4 regions of the Bacillus sp. 2175 genome follow, and region 4 is predicted to be linked to each of the others. Evidence: predicted binding sites of a transcription regulator. Region 4 holds the regulator's gene; each other region holds the start of a gene.
What was found. Region 4 encodes Rex, which represses fermentation and respiration genes when NADH is low (regulators of the CRP and FNR family bind a similar motif). Its sites were predicted from a motif close to TTGTGAAATATTTCACAA; they were not measured.

Region 1: a site for Rex is predicted at 2,187-2,204, ahead of pflB (formate C-acetyltransferase). Genes of this name have one in related genera too.
Region 2: a site for Rex is predicted at 2,300-2,317, ahead of adhE (bifunctional acetaldehyde-CoA/alcohol dehydrogenase). Genes of this name have one in related genera too.
Region 3: a site for Rex is predicted at 3,177-3,194, ahead of arcA (arginine deiminase). Genes of this name have one in related genera too.

The regions. Positions count from the first base shown of each region.
Region 1 is NZ_CM173819.1:588,344-593,976, forward strand. Features, by position in the region: gene ACXKY9_RS03235 (UDP-N-acetyl-alpha-D-glucosaminuronate decarboxylase) at 1-436, shown strand, start outside; gene ACXKY9_RS03240 (glycosyltransferase family 2 protein) at 429-1,973, shown strand; partial or broken gene ACXKY9_RS03245 (hypothetical protein) at 1,942-2,162, shown strand; gene pflB (formate C-acetyltransferase) at 2,315-4,564, shown strand; gene pflA (pyruvate formate-lyase-activating protein) at 4,634-5,365, shown strand.
Region 2 is NZ_CM173819.1:4,112,231-4,117,863, forward strand. Features, by position in the region: gene adhE (bifunctional acetaldehyde-CoA/alcohol dehydrogenase) at 1-2,104, opposite strand, end outside; gene ACXKY9_RS21340 (bifunctional cystathionine gamma-lyase/homocysteine desulfhydrase) at 2,369-3,502, opposite strand; gene ACXKY9_RS21345 (O-acetylserine dependent cystathionine beta-synthase) at 3,506-4,429, opposite strand; gene mtnN (5'-methylthioadenosine/S-adenosylhomocysteine nucleosidase) at 4,512-5,207, opposite strand; gene ACXKY9_RS21355 (class I SAM-dependent methyltransferase) at 5,222-5,633, opposite strand, start outside.
Region 3 is NZ_CM173819.1:496,204-501,836, reverse strand. Features, by position in the region: gene arcD (arginine-ornithine antiporter) at 1-723, opposite strand, end outside; gene argF (ornithine carbamoyltransferase) at 823-1,821, opposite strand; gene arcA (arginine deiminase) at 1,852-3,084, opposite strand; gene argR (arginine repressor) at 3,353-3,802, opposite strand; partial or broken gene ACXKY9_RS02815 (methyl-accepting chemotaxis protein) at 3,949-4,521, opposite strand; partial or broken gene ACXKY9_RS02810 (HAMP domain-containing protein) at 4,891-5,076, opposite strand; gene ACXKY9_RS02805 (amino acid ABC transporter ATP-binding protein) at 5,453-5,633, shown strand, end outside.
Region 4 is NZ_CM173819.1:249,101-254,733, reverse strand. Features, by position in the region: gene groES (co-chaperone GroES) at 20-304, opposite strand; gene ACXKY9_RS01490 (CPBP family intramembrane glutamic endopeptidase) at 696-1,445, shown strand; gene ACXKY9_RS01485 (YdiK family protein) at 1,442-1,633, shown strand; gene ACXKY9_RS01480 (redox-sensing transcriptional repressor Rex) at 1,663-2,292, opposite strand; gene ACXKY9_RS01475 (ABC-F family ATP-binding cassette domain-containing protein) at 2,480-4,405, shown strand; gene tsaD (tRNA (adenosine(37)-N6)-threonylcarbamoyltransferase complex transferase subunit TsaD) at 4,891-5,633, opposite strand, start outside.

The DNA of each region.
Region 1 (5,633 bases), 340 kb from region 4:
TTATGGTCCAAGAGCGAAAGATGGTCCGTATGCAGGGGTAATCCCGCGATTTATTAGTGCGGCTTTGCAAGGAGAAGACATTCTCGTATATGGAGATGGAAAGCAGACACGTTGTTTTACGTATGTGAGTGATGCGGTAGAAGCAACAATTCGGGCAATGGATGAGAAGGTAAATGGTGAGATTATTAATATAGGTTCTGAGAATGAACAGAGTATAAAAGAAGTAGCAGAAGTAATTAAAAAATTAACGAATTCTTCTTCGAAGATTGTACAAGTGCCTTTTGAAGAAGTATATCCTCATGGTTTTGAAGAAATTCCAAATAGAAGACCAGATGTAACAAAATTAAAAAAGCTTGTTCAATTTCAGGCGAAAGTAACGTGGGAAAACGGATTGAAGGAAACAATTAAGTGGTTTCGTGAACAAAACAATGGCTAAGTCATTATCTGTTATTATTCCTGCATGTAATGAGGTCGATACGATTTCAGACGTTATTCAATCGGTAAGACTATTAAATCCAGTAGAAATTATTGTAGTAGCAAACGGTTGTAATGATGGAACAGAAGATGTTGCAGATCGTTTAGGGTGTAAAGTAATCAAACATACAGAGCTACTAGGGAACGATGTTGGACGTGCAGTCGGCGCAAAACATGCGATAGGTGATGTATTACTATTTATAGATGGTGATTTTGCTATTCAAACTTCAAAATTAAAATTATTCCTTAATCCGATTTTATACGATCAGGCAGATGTAGTTTTAAATAATTTGGATGCATTATTTTTAAAAAGGCAAAAACCTACTTCTATTACAGTATGGCGCCAAATATTAAATGCAATGTTAGAGCGTGAAGAATTAAAAATTAATTCTTTATTAGATGTACCTCATGCGCTGACGAAAGAAGTCGTTCAAAGCATCGGATATGAATGTTTTGTTAATCCTATTGTGGCTCATTTACGCCTACTTCAAAGTAAATGGAGAATTAGTCGTCATTGCGCCATTGACGTTATTACGCCAAATAAATTTCGTCCATTCCAGCATGCTGCATATGGAACAAATCTTTCCCAATCTGAAAAAAGAATGATAGGTGATCATATAGAAGCAGTAGCGGCACGGATATTAAGCAGTGATGAGCGCGGAGGATATTATGATGGAAATAGGAAAAGGGATAGTGTCTATCATACTTTAAGTTTTGAAGAGTTTTATCAAGGATGGGGCGTCACATCTAATTTGTATAAAGGAAAGCAACTATCTGTTGTTATTCCCGTACAAGATGAAGAGAAAACAATTGGAAACGTTATAGAAGAGCTTCGCAAAATTGAACCCTTCGAAATTATCGTTGTCGTAAATGGTTCGTCAGATAAAACGAAAAAAATTGCAAAAGACAAAGGGGCAACGACAATTGTATATAAAGAAGCACTCGGAAATGATGTAGGGCGCTCACTTGGAACTTATTTTGCCAAAGGAGAAATTGTGTTATTTATAGACGGCGATTTTATTATTCCAGCGAGTGAGCTATATCCTTTTGCAAAAGCTATAGCAGATGGAAAGGACGTCGCATTAAATGATTTAAATCACTATTTAGATTTAAGAGTACCACTTCATCTTGTAACTGCATTTAAGTATGCACTAAATTTAGCTTGTGATAGAAAGGATTTAGGGGTAGGCTCACTTATTGCGGTACCTAATGCATTTAGCCAAAAGTGTTTGAAAGCAATTGGGTATAAATCTTTATTGTCACCTTGTGTAGCACAAGTGAAGGCTCTTCTGTCTGGATTTGAAATTGCATGTGTATATCGTGTTGAGGTTGATAAGATGAACCGTATTCGTCCCAGTGAACATTTCGCAAAAATAGGTCACCCTCCAGCTGTACTTCGAATTATAGGTGATCATATAGAGGGACTAGAGCAAATAATTTCATTAACAGACAATCGTGGCGGATTCTATGATGGCAATAGAAAAAGAGATGTTTTATAGAAGTAACAAAAAAGTGTACAACATGTGTACACTTTTTTGTTCTGTTATAAAAACTATAACAGATTAGGAGATAAGAGTATTACAGCTCTACAATGGGTATTGTTCTTATATTACAAAATAGGACTCGTATATAAGGATACCAAAAAAATACAATTAAGGAAAGGGTTAATTTTAAAGACTTTTAAATGAAGTTAACACTATATATATAGTAGTTTGCTCAATATTTCACAAACATGTCACAACTATTTCGTTCACTTTCGTAAAAAAGTAGTATTCTAAGTGTGTAAGCTGTTATATAAAAAATCTTAGTCCTGTACTAATCAAAAATGGAGGAGATTAGGATGACTCAAGTATTAGAAAATGTTAAAAACGCATGGGAAAACTTTAAAGGTGAAAAATGGAAAGCAGAGATTGATGTTCGCGATTTCATTTTAAATAATGTAAACGTTTTCGAAGGAGACGAATCTTTCTTAGCAGAAGCAACTGAAGCAACGAAACAACTTTGGGATCAAGTAATGGATTTAACAACGAAAGAACGTGAAAACGGTGGCGTTCTTGATATGGATACAAAAATTGTTTCTTCTATTACATCACATGCCCCTGGATACTTAAATAAAGATATTGAAAAAGTAGTCGGTTTCCAAACTGATAAACCATTTAAACGTTCTTTACAACCATATGGTGGTATTCGTATGGCAGAACAAGCTTGTGAATCTTATGGATACGAAATGGATAAAGAACTTAGTCGTATTTTTAGAGATTGGAGAAAAACTCATAACCAAGGTGTATTTGATGCATACACACCAGAAATGAGAAATGCACGTAAATCAGGTGTTATTACGGGTCTTCCAGATGCATACGGACGTGGACGTATTATCGGTGACTATCGCCGAGTAGCGTTATATGGTATTGATCATTTAATTGAAGCGAAAAAAGCTGATTTAAATTTAACTGGCGGTGTAATGAGCGAAGATACAATGCGTTTACGCGAAGAGTTATCTGAGCAAATGCGTGCACTTCAAGAGTTAAAAGAAATGGCCGCTTCTCATGGCTTCGATATTTCTAAGCCAGCAACAAACACGCAAGAAGCATTCCAATGGTTATACTTCGCATACCTTGCAGCGATTAAAGAGCAAAACGGGGCTGCAATGAGTCTTGGGCGTACTTCTACATTCTTAGATATTTACATTGAAAGAGATTTAGCAAATGGTACTTTAACAGAAGAAGAAGTACAAGAAATTGTAGATCACTTCATTATGAAATTACGTCTTGTGAAATTCGCAAGAACACCTGATTATAATGAATTATTCTCTGGTGACCCAACTTGGGTAACTGAATCTATCGGTGGTATGGCATTAGATGGTCGTCCATTAGTAACAAAGAACTCATTCCGTTTCTTGCATACATTAGATAATTTAGGACCAGCTCCAGAACCAAACTTAACTGTTCTTTGGTCTAAACAATTACCAGAGAACTTTAAAAACTACTGTGCGAAAATGTCTATTAAAACATCAGCAATTCAATATGAAAATGATGACATTATGCGCCCTGAATACGGCGATGATTACGGTATTGCATGTTGCGTATCTGCAATGAGAATCGGTAAACAAATGCAGTTCTTCGGAGCTCGTGCAAACTTAGCGAAAGCATTATTATATGCGATTAACGGTGGTAAAGATGAAAAATCTAAAGCACAAGTTGGTCCTGAGTACGCACCAATTACTTCTGAAGTATTAAATTATGAAGAAGTTATGCATAAGTTTGATATGACAATGGAATGGTTGGCGGGTCTATATTTAAACACATTAAATGTTATCCATTACATGCATGATAAATATAGCTATGAACGTATTGAAATGGCACTTCATGATACAAACGTTCTTCGTACAATGGCAACAGGTATTGCTGGTCTATCTGTAGTAGCAGATTCATTAAGTGCAATTAAATACGCAAAAGTAAAACCAATTCGTGATGAAAATGGTATTGCAGTTGACTTCGAGATTGAAGGAGATTTCCCTAAATACGGTAACAATGATGATCGTGTAGATGAGATTGCTGTAAATCTTGTAAAAACATTTATGAATAAACTTCGTAAACATAAAACATACAGAAATTCTGTTCATACAATGTCAATCTTAACAATCACATCTAACGTTGTATACGGTAAGAAAACTGGTAATACTCCAGATGGCCGCCGTACTGGAGAACCATTTGCACCAGGTGCGAACCCAATGCATGGACGTGATACAAAAGGTGCATTAGCTTCATTATTATCTGTGGCTAAATTACCATATGAAGATGCACAAGATGGTATTTCTAATACATTCTCTATTATTCCGAAAGCACTTGGTAAAGAAGATGATGTACAAGTACGTAACTTAGTATCAATGCTTGATGGCTATGCAGTAAAAGAAGGCCACCACTTAAATATTAACGTATTTAACCGTGAAACATTAATGGATGCAATGGAACATCCTGAGAAATATCCACAATTAACAATTCGCGTATCTGGTTACGCTGTAAACTTTATTAAATTAACTCGTGAACAACAAATTGATGTAATTAACCGTACAATGCATGAAAGCATGTAAATGAAAAAAGTGTCCCTTCGCTCTTAATATATAGCGAAGGGAGGCTGTTTCAATAAAGGAGGAAGTAACATGGTAAAAGGAAGAATACATTCTGTAGAGTCTTGTGGTACTGTTGATGGCCCAGGGATTCGTTATGTCATATTTACACAAGGGTGTTTATTACGTTGTCAATATTGTCATAATGCTGATACGTGGGAAATCGGTAAAGGTAAAGAAATAACAGTTGAAGAAGTGATGCAGGATGTGACATGTTACCTTCCATTTATTGAAGCTTCCGGAGGCGGTATAACAGTTAGCGGTGGAGAGCCATTATTACAGCTAGACTTTTTAATTGAGTTGTTTAAAAAGTGTAAAGAGGCTGGTATCCATACAACAATCGACTCTTCTGGTGGTTGTTATTCTGAGGAACCAGAATTCCAAAATAAGCTAGATATTTTAATGGATTATACAGATTTAGTTTTATTGGATCTGAAACATATCGATTCCAAAAAGCATCGTAAATTAACAGGGAAACCAAATGAACATATTTTACAATTTGCTCGTTATTTATCGGATAAGAATAAACCGATTTGGGTACGACACGTATTAGTTCCTGGTGTTACGGATAATGAAGAGGATCTACAAAAACTATCTAGCTTTATTCAAAGTCTGTCTAATGTTCAAAAAGTTGAAGTGTTACCATATCATAAGCTTGGTGTATATAAATGGGAGGCGCTTGGACACAAGTATCCACTCGCAAATGTAGAACCACCTACTGAGAAAAATGTAGAACATGCTAAATATATTTTACAAGCGGTCTAATCCAAATATTGGATTAGGCTTTTTGCTTTCTTTACAATAAAATCTAGAGTATATATTGATAAAAGAGTATACTGAAAATAGAATATCCATAATTTTGTACGGAATAAATGGAGAAATTTACATAATTGTAAAGGGAAATCAAAATAGTAAAAAGAATTAAGAAGTAAAAGAGTGAGTATCATGGAATAGAGAACATTTGTAAGTTATTGCGAAAGCTCTTATAGGAAAGTATAATGTAAAGATATGAGCACAGATAGGATTAAGGGGT
Region 2 (5,633 bases), 1.4 Mb from region 4:
CATCATTTCCATCTTTATATGCTCTCGGTAAATATTTGAATACGAGATCAATAGCTTTTAATGCTAATCCATCTGTATAGTCATTTGCCATAACAGACACATACGCCTCAATTGCATGTGTTAAAACATCCATACCAGTATCTGCTGTTACATGTGGTGGTACTGTCATTACAAATTGTGGATCAACAATTGCTACATCTGGTGTTAATTCATAATCTGCGAGCGGATACTTTATATTATTTTTCTTATCTGTAATAACCGCAAATGGTGTCACTTCTGATCCCGTTCCTGATGTCGTTGGAATCGCAACAAACTGCGCCTTATTTCCTAATTCCGGATATTTACATGTACGTTTTCTTATATCTAAAAATTTCTGTTTAATACCATAGAATGTCGTTTCTGGATGCTCATAGAATAACCACATTCCTTTTGCTGCATCCATAGCTGAACCACCACCAAGTGCGATAATTACATCTGGCTTAAAGCTTTTCATCATTTCCGCACCTTTGAAAACAGTTTCATCTGATGGATCTGGTTCGACCTCAAAGAAAACTTCAACTTTCACATCATTTGCATTCTTGTTTAAATAGTGCGCGACTGTATCGACATAGCCATGTTCAACCATTCCGGAGTCCGTTACAATAAATGCACGTGAAATGTTAGGCATATTTGCTAAATAAGCTGTAGCATGTTTTTCAAAATAAATTTTTGGTGGCAGTTTGAACCACTGCATATTCTTTTTTCTATTTGCCAGCCTTTTTATATTTAATAAATGAGTCGCTGTTACATTTTGGGAAACTGAATTCTTTCCGTATGAACCACAACCAAGTGTAAGTGATGGAATAAATCCATTATATATATCCCCTATTCCACCTTGTGATGAAGGTGCATTTACAATGAGACGGCAAGCTTTCATACGTAACCCAAATTGCTTTTGCACATCTTTATTTGTAGAATGGATAACTGCTGAATGTCCTAAACCACCGAGGTTCAACATTTCTTCGCAATATGTAAATCCTTCTTCTAATGAATTTGCCTTCACACAAGCTAATACTGGACTCAGTTTCTCACGGGATAACGGATATGCTGCTCCGATACCTTGAATTTCAGCTACAAGCATTTTTGTATGTCCAGGAACAGTGATCCCAACTAAATCGGCAATATACTGTGCGGATTTCCCTACAATATCACTATTTACTGCACATGTATTTTCATTTATAACGAGCTTTTCTAATTTTTTTCTTTCTTCTTCTGTTACAAAGTAACAACTGTTTTCAATCATTTCTGTTTTAACATCATCATAAATTTCTTTATCGACAATGATTGCTTGTTCCGATGCACAAATCATACCGTTATCAAATGTTTTTGATAAAATTAAATCATTAACAGCTCGTTTTACATGTGCTGATTTTTCTATATAACACGGTACATTACCAGGACCAACGCCTAACGCTGGTTTTCCAGTAGAGTAAGCTGATTTCACCATACCAGCGCCTCCAGTTGCTAGAACGAGTGCTACACCATCATGGTTCATCAATTGTTTCGTCGCTTCAACAGACGGTCTTTCAATCCATTGAATACAGTGTTTTGGTGCACCAGCTTTCATCGCTGCATCATATACGGTTTTCGCTGCTGCCACAGAACATTTTTGTGCGGAAGGATGAAATGCGAAAATAATTGGATTTCTTGTTTTTATCGCAATTAACGCTTTAAACATTGTTGTCGACGTTGGATTCGTTACTGGTGTTACTCCAGCTACTACACCGACAGGTTCCGCGATTTCTATTATTTCTTCATGAGGATCTTCGTGAATAATCCCTACCGTTTTATCTTGCTTTATACTATGCCAAATATATTCAGTGGCAAAAATATTTTTAATGCATTTGTCTTCATATACACCACGGCCAGTTTCTTCAACTGCCAATTTCGCTAGCGGCATATGTTGATCAACACCTGCTAATGCCATTTCATGAACAATGTTGTCAATTTCCTCTTGTGTAAAACTTTCTAATGCTTGTAAAGCTTGTTGACCATTATTTACTAGCGTATCAATCATCTTTTTTACTTCCTGCATTTCATTTACAACTTTCTCTTTGACTACCATGTGAATTTCCTCCTATTCTACTATTACGGTCCTTATATGTCCCTGTAGGTCAAAATAAGTCCCAATTAACACAAAAAAATAGAGATGCTTTCCTACATGAATTTCATTGTTTGTGAAAAGTTTCACAAGTTTGTTCGTGAGTAACGTTTCCTGAATTCAATATACATGAAATCATTTCGTTTGTGTATGTCTATTTTGTGAAATGTTTCACAAAATAGACGTAATAAAAAAACGCACTGCTAATATAGAGCAGTGCATTTTTTATTATGCTAGCGCTTGTGCTAAATCTTCAATTAAATCTTCACCATCTTCAATACCGACAGAAATACGAAATAATGTATCTGTAATTCCTAATTCTTTGCGGCGATCAGCCGGGATTGATGCATGTGTCATTTGAGATGGAATAGAAATTAAACTTTCTACCGCTCCTAAGCTTTCAGCAAGTGTAAAGTATTGTAGTTTCTCAAGTACTTTATTTAATGTTTCTTCACTATCTACATCAAATGAGATAATAGCACCAAACCCGTTTGCTTGTTCTGTTGCTAATTCGTGATTTTGATGTGATTCAAGACCTGGGTAATATACTTTATTTACTTTTGGATGATTATTTAAGAACTCAGCAATAGCACGTGAATTCGTTTCATGTTCTTCCATACGAATTCCTAATGTTTTTAAACCGCGAAGTAGTAAGAAGCTATCTTGTGGCCCAAGAATACCTCCTGTTGAGTTTTGTACAAAGTGAAGATCTTCTGCTAGTTGTGGGCTATTTACAACTACTAAACCTGCAACTACATCACTATGACCTCCTAAATATTTCGTTGCACTATGAAGCACAATATCTGCTCCTAAAGAAATCGGCGACTGCCAATATGGCGTCATGAATGTGTTATCAATAATTGTTAATAGGTCTTTCTCTTTAGCAAGAGTAGATATTTTCTTAATATCAGTAATTTTTAGTAGTGGGTTCGTTGGTGTTTCCACATAAATTGCTTTCGTATTTGGACGAATCGCTTCTTCAACTTCCTCTAAGTTTGTTGTATCTACAAATGTATGCTCAATACCGAAACGGTTTAATACTTTCGTAATAACGCGGTATGTTCCGCCATAAACATCATCTGTTAAAATAACGTGGTCACCTTTTGAGAACAACATAATTGTCGCTGTAATAGCAGCCATTCCTGAACCAAATGCAAATCCAGCATGCCCATTTTCTAATACAGCAATCATTTCTTCTAAAGCTGCACGTGTTGGGTTACCTGTACGTGAATATTCATATCCTTGATGCTTACCAACTGCTTCTTGTTTGTACGTACTTGTTTGATAAATCGGTACGTTTACAGATCCAGTTGAAGGTTCTCCTATGCGAATACCATGAATTAACTTTGTCTTTGCTCTCATTTTTTATTCCCATCCTTTGTATATGTCTTTACTTAAATAGCGCTCACTGCTATCAGGAAAAATCGTTACAATATTTGTACCTGGTGCTGCCTTCTCGGCCTCAAGTAAGCTCGCATGAAATGCTGCTCCTGAAGAGCTCCCAACGAGAAGTCCTTCTTTTTTCGCTAATTCTTTCACTCGTAAAAATGCATTTCGATCAGAAATCGTATGAATTTCATCAAAATAAGATGTCTTCAAAAATGGCGGGATAAATTCCAGTCCAATTCCTTCGGTCTCATGTGAACCAGCCTTACCACCATTTAAAATAGATCCTTCTGGCTCTACGATAACTGTTTTAATATCTATATTTTTTTCTTTCAAATAAGATGCAGTCCCCATAAACGTACCGCCAGTTCCTGCTCCAGCAACAAATATGTTAATCTCTCCATTCAATGCGTCCCACAGTTCAGGTCCTAGTGTTTTAAAATATGCACGAGGATTTGCCTCATTTGCGAACTGACTTGGAGAGTATGAATTCGGTAGTTCATTTACTAACTCTTTTGCTTTAGCAATTGCACCGGTCATTCCTTGCTCAGTCGGTGTATGCACGACCGTTGCACCTAGTGCTTTCATTAATTCTTGTTTTTCAATACTAAATTTCTCTGGTACACAAACAATAACACGTAAATCATGTTCTAATGCTGCAAGTGCCAGTCCAATACCAGTATTCCCAGCAGTCGGTTCAATAATTGTTCCACCCTGGGTCACAAGCCCTTTTTCTAGCGCATCTTCGATTAATTCTCTTCCTAAACGATCCTTAACGCTTCCGCCTGGGTTATAAAATTCAAGCTTTGCAAATAAACGGACTCCTTTCGGAAGTGAAAAACGAGTAATTTCTACAATTGGTGTATGACCAATTAACTCATGAACTCCACGATATACATTCATCGTGTTCTCCCCCTTGTTTGCCAATAAAGAAAAGGCAACTGTATGTATTTTCTTTATATGAGACAGTTGCCTTTTTGTTACATTACTTTAACTCTTCTAACACTTTTACGATAAAGTTTGTAGAATGAAGAGCTGCTTGATCTAAAAACTGATCAAATGAAACATTTGATTCTTTACCAGCAATATCAGAAAGTGCGCGAATGATAACAAACGGAATTTCATATTGGTGGCATACTTGTGCAACAGCTGCTGCTTCCATTTCTACCGCATAAAGATTTTCAAATTTATCACGGATGGCTGCAACGCGGTTCGAATCACTCATAAATGAATCACCTGTTGCAATCATACCTTTTACAACTTGAATATTTTCTTCAGCCTGCATACATTTCTCAGCTAATGCAACTAACGCCTCATCAGCTTTAAATCCAGGCGGCATTCCTGGTACTTGACCATATTCATAGTTAAATGTTGTTACATCTACGTCATGGTGACGAACTTCAGTGGAAATAACTACATCACCAACGTTTAGAGAATGATGGAATCCACCAGCTGAACCAGTATTAATTACTTTTTCAGGCTTATATTTTTCTAATAAAATTGTCGTTGACATCGCTGCGTTTACTTTACCAATACCAGACTTTAACAAGATTACTTCATGCCCTGCTAATAGCCCTTTCGTAAATTCACAACCTGCAACCGTTTCTGTCTCTGCTTGTTCTAATTTGTCACGTAAAATACGTACTTCTTCTTCCATTGCTCCAATTACAGCAATTCTCAATCTAATCCCTCTTTCTATTGCTTAGTTGCCTCCATTACCCAAACGAAATGATTTAATCTCGTGAACGTTACATGGAAGCCATTGTTTTCAAAAATAGTCTGCATAACTGGAATACGTGTATAGTATTCCGTTTGCAAATCGTTTGCTAACTGGTGGAAACCTCTTTGTTTTGCTGTTTCAACAGTTTTATCATATGCATCTTGATCTGCAAATATCGTATCAGCAAACACTATTTTACCACCTTTGTTTAGCAATTGACTATACTTCGCAATCGCTACATTTTTTTCATCATCTGTTAAATGATGAAATGCATAGGTGCTTACAATGGTATCAATTGAATTTGGAACTTCAAACGAAAGAAAATCACCGTCTGTAATTGAAAATTCTTTTGGCAATTTCTCTTTTGCAATCATGCGCATTTCACGC
Region 3 (5,633 bases), 250 kb from region 4:
TGTACCAATTAAGCCAATAACGGTTGCTTTCCCTACATCACTTCTATTTTTTGCTCGACTGGATAAAACAACAGCCCCTTCTACCCCAATAAATACCCATAAAGTTACAAGCATTGTACTTTTAACTTGGCTGCCAACTGCTCCCCATGAAAAAGAACCAGTTTGCCCCCAAAATCCATCTAAGAACGTATCAATATGAAACGCGAAGATTCCTATGACAATAAATACAAATACAGGTACTAATTTTGCGATTGTAGTTACTAAATTCACAAGTGCTGCTGATTGAACTCCACGTAAAATTAACATGTGAACACACCATAATAATACGCTTGCACCAATAATGGACGCTACATTTTGCCCGCCTTCAAAGATTGGGAAGAAATATCCTAATGAAGAAAACAATAATGTACCGTAAGCTACATTCCCAAGCCAAGCAGATAGCCAGTATCCCCACGCACTATTAAATCCCATAAAATTACCAAATCCTGCTTTTGCATAGCTAAAAATACCACCATCTAAATCTGGCCGTTTTACAGTTAGATTTTGAAAAGATAATCCAAGTGCAATCATCCCAATTCCTGTTATAACCCAGCCAATAATAATGGCTCCAGCACCAGCACCTTTTGCCATATCACTCGCTAAATTAAAGGCTCCACCGCCAATCATAGACCCAACTACAAGAGCCGTTAGTGTAAACAACCCTAATTTCTTATCTTCACCCATTCCACTCACCTCTCTTAAATTGCAATAACAATACAAAAGCAATAGTGAATGATAGTGTCTAAAGGAGGAGAAAGAAGAAAGGAAGACTCCCTTTCTTCTTTACTCCATATTTCCTAAAGTAGCTGCCATAACCGCTTTAATTGTATGCATTCTATTTTCAGCTTGATCAAATACTTTTGAATGTTTACTGCGGAATACTTCGTCAGTTACCTCCATTTCTTTCAACCCATATTTCTCATAAACTTCTTCGCCATACATCGTTTCAACATCATGAAATGCAGGTAAACAATGTAAGAAAATCACGTTTTCATTCCCTGTTGCTTTAATCATTTTCATATTTACTTGATAAGGTTTCAATAACTCGACACGTTCAGCAAATTTTTCTTCTTCCCCCATAGACACCCATACATCTGTATAAATTACATCTGCATTCGCAACAGCTTCTTCCACATTACTTGTTATCATTACCTGTTCATTATATTTTTTTGCTAAATCAATTACTTCTTGTGCAGGCCATAAAGATTCCGGTGTACAAATACATACATCCATTCCAACGATTGCTCCACCAACTAGTAAGCTATTAGCAACATTATTTCGTCCATCGCCAACGTAAACGAGCTTCACATTTTTCAATTTCCCTAGATGTTCTCTAATTGTTAATAAATCTGCTAGTGTTTGTGTTGGATGCCACATATCTGTTAATCCATTCCAAACCGGTACACCAGAATTTTGTGCTAAAGATTCTACGGTTTCATGATGAAATCCACGAAACTCAATTCCGTCAAACATACGCCCTAACACTTTTGCTGTATCCTCTACAGATTCTTTTTTCCCAAGTTGAATATCACCTTTCCCTAAATATTCAGGATTTGCCCCTAAATCTGTACATGCTACTGTAAATGCACAACGCGTACGAGTAGAAGTTTTTTCAAATAAAAGCGCTACATTTTTACCTTCTAAATAATGATGCGGAATACCATTTTTCTTTTTCTCTTTTAATTCTGCTGCCAAATCTAGAAAATATAACAATTCTTCTTGTGTAAAATCTTTTTCTGCTAGAAAGCTTCTTCCTTTTAAATTTGGTCTAGTCATTAACATAATTCATCCCTACTTTCTCCGTTATTTATACTAAATATCTTTACGAACAATTGGCATACTCATGCAACGTGGACCCCCACGACCACGAGATAATTCCGAACTTAGAACCTCAATCACTTCTATACCGTGTTCCCGTAATAACGTATTAGATACATAGTTGCGATCATATGTAACAACTACACCTGGCGCGATTGCTAATGTGTTCGAGCCATCATTCCATTGTTCACGAGCAGAAGCAATTACATCTCCTCCTCCACATGGAATAAGAACTAATTCACTTAAGCCTAATACCTCTTTTAATGCTTCCATTAAAGACGTACGATGTGTAATTTTAAGAGTTTCCTCATCTGATCCTTTTTCTAAAATATAAATATTCATATTCCCTTTTGGTCCTTGAATGGCTGGGTGAATTGTAAACTTGTCATAGTCAACCATTGTAAATACTGTATCTAAATGCATAAATGCTCGACATTTTGGAATTTCTATTGCTAACACTTTCTTAATTTTATTTTGTCGGCTAAAGAGATTTTTAGCTAAACGTTCAATTGCTTTAGCTGAAGTACGAGCAGATACTCCAATCGCAATTGTTTCTTCATTTAAAATTAGCTCGTCGCCACCTTCAATTGGAAATTTATAATCACGATCTAACCAGATTGGTACATTATGTTTTGCAAATCTTGGATGATATTTAATGATGTACTCCATGAATAATGATTCACGTCTACGCGCTGGTTCTCTCATCTTATTTATCGTTAAGCCATCGCCCACGCTAGCTGCTGGATCACGAGTAAAATATAAATTAGGCATTGGATCTAAGTAAAACGGATAGTGATCTTCCATTAATTCATATAAATGTGTCTTCTTACTTGTTTCAATTTCGTTTTTCCGTACACCACCCATAATTTTTTGAATTAATTCTTCATTTGAAAAGGAAAGTAAATATTCTTTTAAAGTTTGATGTGCAACATTTACGTCGGCCTGTCCTTCTTTTAAAATACGATCAACAAATTCTTCTCGAAGTTTTTTATCTACTAACGCCTCAGCGGCTAGTTTTTCTAAATAAAGAACTTCAACACCCCGATTGCGTAACGTTTGTGCAAAATAATCATGCTCTTTTTGAATAATTGGTAAGTATGGAATATCGTCAAATAATAATTGCTGCAAATAATCTGGCGTCAAGTTTTCCACTTCTTTACCCGGTCGTTTTAATAAAACCGTTTGTAATTCCCCAATTTCTGAAGTAACATGTATCGGATGTTTCATTTGTTGTACCTCCTTTTAAATATGTTTGATGTCTTACAAGTACATAATAAATGCTCTACACTTTCATCTTTGTGAAAGTATCCACATTATCATTGTGAAATATTAAACAAGTTATTTTTTTAAAATCATACGAATATGTATTTTTATAACAAACTATCTCGCTTTCTCAATAAAAAATACATATATTACGCATATATGTTGAATATTTAACTTCCGTATTTAAACAAAAATCCTGTTTTTAATTTTATTAAAAACAGGATTTTTGCATCTAAATAATTAAATTTAATCTTTCTTCTATAATCTCCCTATCTGATTTCGACTGTGAAATTATAAGGCATGTATCATTTCCGCATATACATCCTATTTTTTCTTTCCAATCTAACTCATCAAATAAAACACCAATAACATGTGCATTACCAGGTAATGTTTTAATAACCATTAATTGATCTACACAATCAATTTTTACAACCACTTCTCGTAATTTTTTCTTTAACTTTATATCAGTTTGTACATGCTCTTCTGAGAAAACTTTATATATCATTAATCCTTCTTGAGAAGGTACCTTCGTTAAGTTTAACTCACGAATATCGCGAGAAACCGTAGCTTGTGTTACTAATACATCTTTTTTTGCTAACAATTCTACTAATCTTTCTTGCTTATCTATTTCATACTCCTTTACAAATTGTTTAATTAACCGTTGTCTTTTTTCTTTTTTCATAAAAGACACCCCTTTTAATATTATAGCTCGCTATAATTTTCATCCGAAAGGGACAGAAAAGAATGTTGCGGAAACGTTCATAGTTTAACTGTAAATATTAAATCAAGCTAAATAAAAAAGAGAAGAACAGCATTCTGTTCTTCCTTTTACATTGAAAATCGTTCAATTGTTTGTTTCAAGTCAGTTGCTTGCTTCTCTAAATCCTTTAATAATTGATCGATTACTATCATATTTTTAGACTGTTGTAGCGTCACACGCGCCACTTCTTGCGAACCAGCTGACGTTTCTTCAGCAATTGCTGCTACAGCTTTTGTTTGTGCTCCTGTTTGATGAATGTGGCTCACTTGTTCATTCATATAACTACTAATTTGCTGAGTTGCATCGGCTACTTCCATAACACTTGATGACATTTCTTTTAAAATTAATTCCGTAGCTTCCCCACGTTTCGCCTCTTCTTTAGCTATTTTCACTTGTTCTGTCATTTTCATTGCAACTTGTTGTACTTCATCTTGCATATTCCGTAATAACTGCGATATGTTTCTTGCAGAATGATCACTTTCATCAGCAAGTTTCCGTACTTCTTCCGCAACAACCGCAAAGCCTCTTCCATGCTCTCCTGCGCGAGCTGCCTCAATAGAAGCATTTAGTGCTAATAAATTCGTTTGGCTAGCAATCGCACTCACAACAGACACAATATGTTCTACTTGTTTCATTCGTTCTTCTAACTTCTGTACATTTTGCATTGAATCTTCATTTTCTTTTGCCAATGTTTGAATACCTTGAATTAAAGACGTAAAGACACGAGTACTATGCCCTAAAGCTTCAACCATTTCTGAAGACAATGTATCAGACTGCTTCGCTTTTTCTTCTACTTCACTTGCAATAGAAGTCGTTGTATCAACAGCAGAAACAATTGCTTGAATTGATGCCGCTGATTGCTCAGCGCCTGAAGAAATTTCTGCAAGTGTCTCAGATACACCTTGCGCTTGTCTCGTTGCTTCGCCTGTTTGTTTTCTAATCTGCTGTACTTGATTATTTGTATACGAAAATGTTGTATCAATATTTTTTACCATGCCCCTTAAGTTTCCTAACATCATATTAAATGCAACACTTAAAGATTTAATTTCATCATCTGTCTTCGGTAATGGAACATCTTCACGAATATCACCCTCAGCTGCTTTTCTTGCCGCCTCCTCTAACTTGCGAAGCGGTTTAATTAAAAATACGGCTGCTCCATATGCTAAAATTCCAGACCATACTACCCCTAATAACATAACGATAATATTATATACAGTTTGACTTACATAACTTTGAAAATAATCGTATATCACGTAAATAAAAAAGATACTTGTTGAATATGTAATGAAAGCTAAAACTGTAGTGAATAGCATAAGTTGTGTACGTAATCCAAAAGAAAATGTTTTCCTTTCTTTTTCCATCTTCCCTTTCCCCCTTTTTATAAGCAATATAAATACTACCTATATATTATTATCCATATTTTCATTATAGAAGGATATAGAGATTTTAAAAAAATATTATTTCTTTGAATATCAAATTGCACGAAAAAAATAAAGGATTCTGACAATTTATGACTAATAACAGAAATAAGGGGCAACATTTGTAAAATATATTTTTAACTGGGGGTTTTGTATGATTCAAGTTCGAAATCTAGTAAAATCATTCGGTTCACTTGATGTGTTAAAAGGAATTGATTTAGAAGTAAAAGAAAAAGAAGTTGTTGTTTTAATTGGTGCCAGTGGTTCTGGTAAAAGTACATTACTTCGCTGTCTTAACTTTTTAGAAATGTACGATGAAGGCGAAATTCACTTAC
Region 4 (5,633 bases):
TTTTTTAAGATTTATATAATTAACCGATAACTGCTAAAATGTCACTTTCACGTAAAATCAAGTAGTCTGTACCTTCATATTTCACTTCAGTACCTGCATATTTTGAGAAGATGATAAGATCACCTGCTGCTACCTCTAAAGCAACACGCTCACCATTCTCAAGCACTCGACCAGTACCTACTGCAACAACTTTACCCTCTTGTGGTTTTTCTTTTGCAGTATCTGGTAATACGATACCACTTGCTGTTTTTTCTTCTGCTTGAACAAGCTCAATTACAACGCGATCACCTAATGGCTTTAGCATGAACAATAACCTCCTCATTTTGTTATGTAAATTTCTTTTATTAGCACTCAAGTCATCCGAGTGCTAACACACTTATAATAATAAATAATCTCAATTTCTTTTGCAAGTAAAAAAATCATAATTTTTTCGCAAATCACTATATAAACTTTCTATATAGAATACTGCCTTTACTATATGAATCGTTGTTTCCACTGCTCGTATGTTACAATATGAAAGGACACCCTAAGTTGTTTTCGCTACACACACAACTTTCTCCTGTCTTCTATTATAATTTCAAATAAGGATTTACGAAAAAAACATAATTCAAGTGAGGTTTATATCGTAGGTAGCATATTTACATGTTATCCTAACTTATCTCATACACTATAGTTAGAAAGGATGGTTAAACCATTTGAAGAAACAATACTGGTGGATTATCGTTACATACATTTTAATGCAGTTATCTGGCGTTGTTGGATTGCCACTTCTCCTAAAAACAGGACTCTATGATAATAGAGGATTTACCATTGAGGAAAAAGGACAAATCATAACGGGACACTGGGCAATTATTAGCTTCTTTGTTGCATTATGTATCGTACTTTGGTTACTTAGAACAGATATTCGTGACAGGCATTTAGATCCAAAGCGCTCTTCTGCTCCAGCTACTATTGGATGGATTTTCATCGGGTTCTTCTTAGCTTTCTTTTCACAAATAGTTGCCGGTATGATCGAGATGCAGCTGCTAGGAATTAAACAAGGTTCAGAAAATACAATGAAACTAATGGAGATTGCAAGAACGACCCCTTGGTTCCTTATTGTTGTATCTATAATTGGACCTATCTTAGAAGAAATCGTATTTAGAAAAATTTTATTTGGTGCACTTTATAAGAAGTTTAACTTCTTTATCGCAGCTATCATTAGTTCGCTTGTATTCGCAGCAATTCATTTTGATTTTACTCATTTATTGGTATACACTGCTATGGGGCTCGTATTCGCCTTCTTATATGTGAAGACGAAACGGATTATCGTTCCGATTGCAGCTCATGTTGCGATGAATACATTGGTCGCTATTGGGCAAATTTTTATGAGCAATGAACAAATTCAAGAAATGATTAAAGAAGCTGAAAAAATGCAAGGCTTTATCGGAGGATTTTTTGTATGAGAAACTCACCATTGTTCATGGCTGCACTATACTTCCTTCTTGGATGTATCTTTACACGCTTCGCCATTACGAACGTGACAGATACAATCTGGAATATGTGGACAATACTATTTGCAGTTATGGCAACAATTGATTTTAATTTGGCACTTCGCCTTATATTAATTAAATTCACAAAGAAGAAACAATAATAAAACGCAGAGGTCGCTTCCTCTGCGTTTTATTGTGGATAGTTTTTCAAAAAGTAAACTAATGTTTGTAACTCTACAGCTAAGTCAATATGATGAATTCTAATATTCTCTGATACGTTTAATCGCGCTGGTGTGAAATTCAAAATACCATGCACGCTCGTTTCAGCTAATCTATCTGCTACAGCTTGTGCTACTGTAGCCGGTACTGTTAATATTGCCACTTGTATATCATTTGATAATCTCTCTTCTAATTCATCTAAATGATATACAGGAATGCCCCCGATTTCTGTTCCAACTTTCTCTTCACTAACATCAAATGCCATTTCAATTTTTGTATTATTGTTTTTCGTGAAATTATAATGTAAGAAAGCGGTCCCTAAATTACCTACTCCAATAAGTGCTACACGTGTTATATCATCTTGATCAAGTGTTTCGCGGAAAAATGATAATAGATAATTTACGTTATATCCATATCCCTTTTTCCCTAACGCTCCAAAATACGAAAAATCTCTTCGTATTGTTGCGGAATCTACTTTTACTGCCTCACTCAATTCGGCCGATGAAACACGCTGCTTACCAGAAAGAGATAAGTTTTGGATAAATCGATAGTATAGAGGCAATCTTTTAGCAGTGGCTTGTGGAATCTTTTGCTGATCCATATGACCTCTCCTCTCTTCCTATCTTTATTCATATACTTTAATCAAATACAGAAGTTTAGCACTCATTAAATTCCTTGTATAATAAAGAGAAGAAGTATTCTCTCTTTATTTTAAACTATACACTATTTTTAGTATGATTGAGAAATATAAACATGGCAAAGTTAAGAAATTATTTGAGGTGAAAACATTGATTTTATTACAAGTAAACGCGCTTTCGAAATTATACGGTGCAGAAACGATTCTTGCAAACATAAAATTGGAAGTACAAACAAAAGATCGTATCGCATTAGTTGGAAGGAATGGAGCAGGCAAATCTACATTATTAAAAATTATCGCTGGTGAATTATCTCATGATGGTGGCGAAATTATAAAACCGAAAGATGTCTCAATCGGATATTTAGCTCAAAATACTGGACTAGAAACGTCTTTAACAATTTGGGATGAAATGCTAACCGTCTTTACCCACTTACAGCAAATGGAGACAAAACTTCGAAGGCTTGAGCAAGAAATGGGAAAAGAAGAAAACTTTTCAAACGAAGCTACATATGAAAGATTGTTAGCTGATTATGACCAATTGCAACTCAATTATAAAGATCAAGGTGGATATCAATATGAAGCGGATATTCGCTCCATTTTAAGCGGCCTTGGCTTCCCAGTTGAAACGCACCAGACGACGATCTCTACTTTAAGCGGCGGGCAAAAAACAAGATTAGCTCTCGGGAAATTATTATTAACAAAACCAGACTTACTTATTTTGGATGAGCCTACAAACCATTTAGACATCGAAACATTAACGTGGCTTGAGCAATATTTACAAGGTTATCCTGGCGCAATATTAATCGTTTCACATGACCGTTATTTCTTAGACAAACTCGTTACACAAGTATATGAAATTTCGAATAAAGAAAGCAGACGATTTGTTGGTAACTACAGTAAATATTTAGACTTAAAATCAGCATTATATGAGCAAGAAATGAAACGTTACGAAAAACAACAAGATGAAATCGCAAAACTTGAGGACTTCGTTCAAAAGAATATAGCTCGCGCTTCTACAACGAAACGTGCTCAAAGTCGTCGTAAACAACTAGACAGAATGGAATTATTAACGAGACCATTAGGGGATTCTAAGTCAGCATCATTCCACTTCGATATTGAAAAGCAAAGTGGAAATGATGTTTTACAAGTAAATGATGCAACCATCGGCTATGATGAGAACCCTATAATTGAACATGTAACTATGCGCTTAACTCGCGGAGATAGTGTTGCTTTAGTTGGTCCAAACGGAATTGGGAAATCCACATTGTTAAAGTCTATTGTGAATAAGTTACCACTATTAAATGGTGATGTTTCTTTCGGATCAAATGTATCTGTTGGTTATTATGATCAAGAACAAGCAAACTTAACATCTTCTAAACGGGTTTTAAATGAACTATGGGATGAATATCCACTGCAACCTGAAAAAGAAATCCGTACTATACTCGGGAATTTTTTATTCACAGGAGATGATGTACTGAAACCAGTATCTTCCCTTAGTGGTGGACAAAAAGCTCGATTAGCTCTTGCAAAACTTATGATGCAAAAATCAAATTTATTAATTCTAGATGAACCTACGAACCACCTTGATTTAAACAGTAAAGAAATTTTGGAGAATGCTTTAATTGATTATCCAGGGACTCTTCTATTCGTCTCACATGACCGCTACTTTATTAACCGTGTAACAACGACTGTGGTTGAGTTATCAACAGAAGGTGCACAGGAATATTTAGGGGATTACGATTACTACGTTGAAAAGAAAAATGAAATGATTGAACGTGCAGAACTTGAACAGCAAGAAAGTGACATTCCTGTTCAAAAGGTGGTTGCACAAGAGAAATTAAATTATTTAGAAGAAAAAGAGCGTAAAAAACTAGAGCGTCAACGCACTAGAAAAATTGAAGAGCTAGAACAAAGTATATTAGAATTAGAAGAAGAAATTGCTACGTTAGAAGATCAACTTTGCTTACCAGAAATATATGCAGATTATGAAAAAGCTAGTGAAATTACAACTAAAAAGCAAACGCTACAAGAACAACTTGAAACTTGTATGGCAGAATGGGAAGAGCTGCATGTATAAGCATATTTAAATAAGAAAGATGTCTCATAAGTCAGGATTTTTGACTATGCGACATCTTTTTTTCTTTTAATACAGAAACAATTTTTTGAGTATATCAATCGTAACTTAGAATATACCAACGATTTTTCAAATATATCTATTGTAACCCTATATATATTAACAGTTCGACACGAAATATCGATTTAACGACAAAGATTGACAATATTAGCATCTTCTATAATAGGGGGATGTTTCAAAATGTTTTTCGGGGATATCTTCTTACTTTTTATTTCCCGAAAAAGAACAAACACAAAGGTCTGACATCATCCTATTTATCCACAAGTTTATACACATATCCACCTTTATAAAATAAACCTTAAAATAACTTTTCCACATTATCCACAATTAATAAAAAAGTTATCAACATTTTATATACACAATAAAACCCACATTATCAACAGACAATATGGGTTTTATCCACAACCTGTGGTTAATTATGTGTATAACTATGCTTCAATATCTAATCCTGGATTTGCATTTAAGGCTAATGTTGCACGCTTACCTTGTTCATAAGCAATTGTCCCTGCCGCTGCAATCATCGCTGCATTATCTGTGCATAAAGATAGCGGCGGAATAATTAATTCAATGTTTTCTTTTTGTGCAAATTCCTCTTCTAATCGCGCACGAAGTCCTTTATTAGCAGCTACTCCACCAGCAAGAAGTAATTGCTTTACATTATAAGCTTCTGCTGCACGAGCTGCTTTCGTTACAAGTACATCTATTACACTTTCTTGGAAACTTGCCGCTAAATCTTCTGGCGCAATTTCTATACCGCGTTGTTTTGCGTTATGCACAGTGTTGATAACTGCTGATTTCAATCCACTAAAGCTAAAATCATATGAATCCGGTTCTAGCCATGCACGAGGCAAATCAATTGTCGGTTCTCCTTCATGTGCAAGGCGATCAATATGAGGACCACCTGGATATGGCATAGATAACGTACGAGCTACTTTATCATATGCTTCTCCAGCTGCATCGTCTCGTGTTTCACCAATTACTTCGAATGAACCATGTTCTTTCATATAAACAAGTTCCGTATGCCCACCAGATACAACAAGTGATAATAACGGGAATTGAACTTCTTTTACTAAACGGTTCGCATAAATATGACCAGCAATATGATGAACACCGACTAACGGAATATCATGTGCAAACGCTACTGCCTTCGCTGCATTTACTCCAATTAGAA